DNA from 2 places in the Parabacteroides sp. AM17-47 genome. Region 2 is predicted to be linked to the other one. Evidence: riboswitches for the same ligand, from Rfam matches in the RefSeq annotation. Region 2 holds a riboswitch; the other holds the start of a gene.
What was found. A riboswitch is a leader RNA that binds a small molecule or an ion and turns the genes downstream of it on or off. The one in region 2 is predicted to bind cobalamin.
Positions count from the first base shown of each region.

Region 1: it holds a riboswitch for cobalamin, as region 2 does, so the genes downstream of both, DW205_RS09115 (ABC transporter substrate-binding protein) here and DW205_RS04905 (putative transporter) in region 2, are expected to answer to the same signal.

Region 1 covers NZ_QTLI01000009.1:137,745-140,216, reverse strand. The annotation lists gene DW205_RS09120 (iron ABC transporter permease) at 1-103, opposite strand, end outside; gene DW205_RS09115 (ABC transporter substrate-binding protein) at 113-1,276, opposite strand; cobalamin riboswitch at 1,339-1,538, opposite strand; gene DW205_RS09110 (precorrin-2 C(20)-methyltransferase) at 1,605-2,309, shown strand; gene DW205_RS09105 (hypothetical protein) at 2,358-2,472, opposite strand, start outside.
Region 2 covers NZ_QTLI01000005.1:38,160-40,631, reverse strand. The annotation lists gene DW205_RS04910 (acyl-CoA carboxylase subunit beta) at 1-959, shown strand, start outside; cobalamin riboswitch at 1,117-1,318, shown strand; gene DW205_RS04905 (putative transporter) at 1,618-2,472, shown strand, end outside.

The DNA.
Region 1 (2,472 bases), on a different contig from region 2:
ATTGAAGAGGAATAGAGACTGACCCCAACACCAAATTCAAAAAGATTAGAACAAAAATAGCCGTGACAATCGCCAGCATCCATAGGGTATTTGAATGTCTCATCAGTGTTCCTTATTTAAGTCGAGAATAATAGACCGGCTCATGATCCGGTAATAAATCCGGATGAAAGATATGAAGCAAATCCGCTAGGACGATCTCCGGTTCTGTCGGCATACTCTCATAAAACGGCGTGTTCTTCATATTACAATAGATAATCCCTTTCTCCCGGAACGCACGGAAATCCGCATAACGAGGATCTTGCTCTTTCAATGCCTCATAGCTAAACGTTCCCGGGAAACTATTCACGATACGCCAGTAATCAGCATCGTCCGCTTGGTTATAGACCGTCTCGAAGTCTAATGTAACACCACCGGATCGCTCATCGTCTTTCAAGAAATAATCAGCGCCGGCATCCTTGAAAAGCTGTGCCAAGAAACTCTTTCCTCCTACGGCATACCAGTTTCCACCCCGTAACTCGCCACTAAAAACTATCGGACGTTTTTTAACATTGCCATCCGCCGTAAGTTCCTTTAATTCATTATACCTCTTCTCAATGGCGGCAAAACGCTCATTGCCCTCTTTCTCTACCCCTAACAACAAGCCTATGAACTTGATCCATTCAGCTTGTCCCAATGGCGTAGTCTCCTTATAACCCAAATGGGGAATCAAGGGGATACCCACGTCTTTCAGCGTCTCATAGCCTCCCCGCTTGAATGGCGATACAAGGATCAAATCAGGATTCATACTCATGATAACCTCGTTATCGAAATTTCCCTCTATACCGATCTTTGCGGTTTTACCTTCTTTCAGGCGTTCGTTCATCTCTTTATTGAACAAATGCCGTGTACTGGTAATCCCAACGACCTTATCCAAGGCACCCAATTTAATAAAATTCGATAATTGCAGGGAAGTCATACAGATAACGCTTCGGATAGGAAGCTCTATCACCGTATAATCAACAGGAATCCCCGTGGGTTTCGAACCTCTTTTTACGAACGCATAATGAAACGTGGTGCTTTCCTCGTTTTGAGGATCTTGGATATCAGCCAAGACATATTGATCCGCATAGGTAAGCTTGAATCCTTGGGCGTATAAAGGCTTAACCTGCTCTTGCGAGAATGCGGATTGCTCTACGGAAGCCGTCTTCCCTATTTCTCCTTTTTCACGGATACCTGAAGTACATGATAAAGTCAATACCGATAAAAGCAAGCATCCACTCGCTATAAACTTATTCATAATCCTTGTTTAATTGACAGTTGATCATTGACAGTTACTCTCGTCCTGCTCCACGGGACAGCAACATTTATTTATGAACCGGCAGGTCTTCTGACTTACTTCCATTCTGGACGCCTTCCCGATTACGAAACCAGTGGCCAAGGTATTGTCCGAATGTTTAGAAGTTCACAGCAGCGTGGTCTGTCCGGGATTCTCACCCGGTTCCCTTTTAATCCGCCTCCCAGAAAAAGAGATAAGCGGAGCCTATTACAGCGACAAAAGTAGTAAGAATATTTGTATACATCCGCAATTTTAAGGACTTTTGCGTTTCAAATAAAAACAAATACACATGAATCATCCTATTCACTTCGTCTCATTAGGTCCCGGTGATCCGGAATTAATTACGCTGAAAGGGCTTAATACATTACAAAAGGCTGATATTATCTATTGTCCTGCTACACAAGGCAAGCATGGAATCATATCTCGGGCGACGGATATATTGAAAGCTATTGAGGTAGACGAATCCTTGATCCATCCGTTTATTTTGCCAATGAGTAAGGAACGGACAGATGCGTTAAACGCTTATAACGAATTGTTTCTGGATGCCCAAGCTGAATATTTGAAAGGAAAACAAATCGTGATCGTCGCCGAGGGAGACGCTGGTTTTTATTCATCTATACAATATGTATACGATAAATTCGAGGAAGCAGGAATCCCGGTAGATCGAATCGCAGGAATTCCGGCATTTATAGCGGCAGGTGCTTTGGCCGGGATACATATCGTAAAACAAGAGGAGCAAATTAATGTAATCCCCGGGACTGCGTCGTTCGATGAACTTTCGGCAAAAATAGAAAATGGAATGATCATCGTCATCATGAAATTACCGGGTTGCCAAGAGGCTATTCATACTTGTATCCGGCAGTATGCGGATAAGGCGGTTTTTCATTATTTCGAGAATGTTGGAACAGGAAAAGAATATTATACTACTGATATCACCATTATACATTCCAAGGATTTCCCCTATTTCTCCCTACTGATTGTCCAACCTCGCTAAAAGAAGAAGGCTGCCCGGAGAGTAACCAAACCCGGACAGCCCATCTTATTACGCTACATGCAATATATGCTTAAGCTGATCGATATGGAAACGAAGTGTATCCATATAAGGTTTCACTGAATTATGGTACATGATCGCTTTTGCGTGCATATCTTCCAACTCG
Region 2 (2,472 bases):
TGTTTATCACGGGGCCGGATGTCGTAAAGGCGGTGACTCACGAGGTGATCGATAAGGAAGAGCTGGGCGGGGCGCAGGTACATAGCGGAAAAAGCGGGGTCGCACATTTTGTGTGTGATACGGAAGAGGAGACTTTGATGAGTATCCGGGAACTTCTGAGTTTCCTGCCTTCTAATAATATGGAAGACGCTCCAGTTATAGCTTGTGCTGACGATGTGCGTCGGGTAGAAGAGTCGTTGCAGCATGTGATTCCGGAAGATCCTAATGTCCCTTATGACATCAAGGATATTATAGAGCCGATAGTGGATAATCATTACTTTTTCGAGGTTATGCCTCATTTCGCTCGCAATATTGTAGTGGGATTCGCTCGTTTGGGAGGCCGTACCATAGGTATCGTAGGGAACCAACCTGCCTTTTTAGCGGGAGTCTTGGATATCGATGCTTCTGATAAGGCCGCACGTTTCATTCGCTTCTGCGATTGCTTCAATATTCCATTGATCACGTTCGAGGATGTGCCGGGCTTCTTGCCGGGCTGTACGCAAGAACATGCGGGAATTATACGCCACGGGGCAAAAATTGTCTACGCTTATGCGGAGGCCACGGTTCCCAAAATCACGTTGATTACCCGGAAGGCTTACGGGGGAGCCTATATCGTAATGGCAAGTAAGCCTACCGGTGCCGATATAAACTTGGCATATCCGATGGCTGAGATTGCGGTGATGGGGGCTGAAGGTGCCGTGAATATATTATACCGGAAAGCCAACGATGAGGAGAAGAAACAAGCAATTCATGAATACACCGAGAAATTCTCAAATCCTTACCGGGCAGCCGAGCAAGGATTTATAGATGAAGTCATACAACCTAGAGACACACGTTTTAAATTGATTCAGGCGTTGGAAATGGCGAAAAATAAGAGCCAGAGTAATCCTCCTAAAAAACATGGAAATATTCCCTTGTAGTAATTATTATTTAAGGAAAATCAAAGCCTCTTCCTGTCGGGAGGATAGCTTAGAGGTTAAAAGATCCCGGTTCAATTGTTTTGTCCCGGGATTTTTTTATTTGGATAATAAAAGTAAACAAAAAAGCGAAAAGATATGATATATACGGAAAACATGCTATCTTTGTTCCCGAATCGGTTCCGCATATACCATTCGGGTATGTGGATTAAAAGGGAATCGGGTGTAAATCCCGGACAGTCCCGCTGCTGTGAAGCTCCGAAGAACATCTTGAAACAACACTATCGCCACTGGTTCTAGCGACCGGGAAGGCTTCAAGATGGGAGTCAGTCAGAAGACCTGCCATTCATTAAAGGCTGTTTTTGCTCGAGGGATTAGGAAAGCAGTACGAAAAGATAAGCAATATCTTAAAAGGAACAAAGACGTATGAAAAGGATCTGTTCGCACTGTCGTGCGACATTTGAATGGCCGGTAACCCTTTTGCCGGAAGAGGAAAGTTTGTCTAAATTATCAGCATAAGAAATAGAAAATATATTAGTAAATGTTGTTAGAATGGATGCCAGATTAAACTGGGATACTAAATGTTCAATATGTGTATCTCTGCCGAAGTGATTCGCCAGAGGTACTTTTTTATCTTAAATTAATATATACATGAATAGATATGGAATGGATTAATGAATTGTTATGGGGAGAAGGGGTAGGGCATTCTATCCTTTTGTTATCCGTTGTGATCGCTCTGGGGATCCAGCTTGGTAAACTGAAGCTATTCGGTATCTCTTTAGGGATTACCATGGTACTGTTTGTCGGGATCTTTCTCGGGCATTTCGGTTTTACGGCGAATCCGTCGGTCGTTCATTTTTTTAGAGAGTTTGGTTTGATCTTATTTGTTTACTCGGTAGGTATGCAAGTAGGCCCCGGATTTTTCTCTTCGTTTCGAAAGGGAGGGATCACGTTGAATATGCTTGCTTGCGGTATTGTTTTTCTAGGGGTGATTACTGCCTTGATTATACATTATATTACAGGCATTCCTATACCGACAATGGTAGGTATCTTATCCGGAGCAGTGACGAATACACCGGGATTGGGCGCTGCTCAACAGGCTTATTCAGATATGACGGGGATCTCGGATGAAACGATCGCTTTAGGATATGCGGTTGCCTATCCGTTAGGTGTGATCGGCATTATCTTGTCGATGATTTTTATCCGTTATGTTTTCCGTATCTCTTTTGCGAAGGAGACGGAACAATTGGAAGAAGAGACGGATACGGAATCGGGAGGAGAGGCTGTACCTATCTCTTTGGTGGTGAAGAATCCGGCGATTTTTGGTCGTAGCGTAAGTGAGCTATCTAAATTGTTGGAACACCGTGAATTTGTTATTTCCCGTATTTTACGTAACGATACGAATCGGATAGAGATCGTGGCGGGGAACACGGTATTGAATGGGGATGATAAGATTTTTGTTATTACCGCAGAGCATGACGTGGAGGCGATAAAGACTTTTATCGGTCAAGAAATA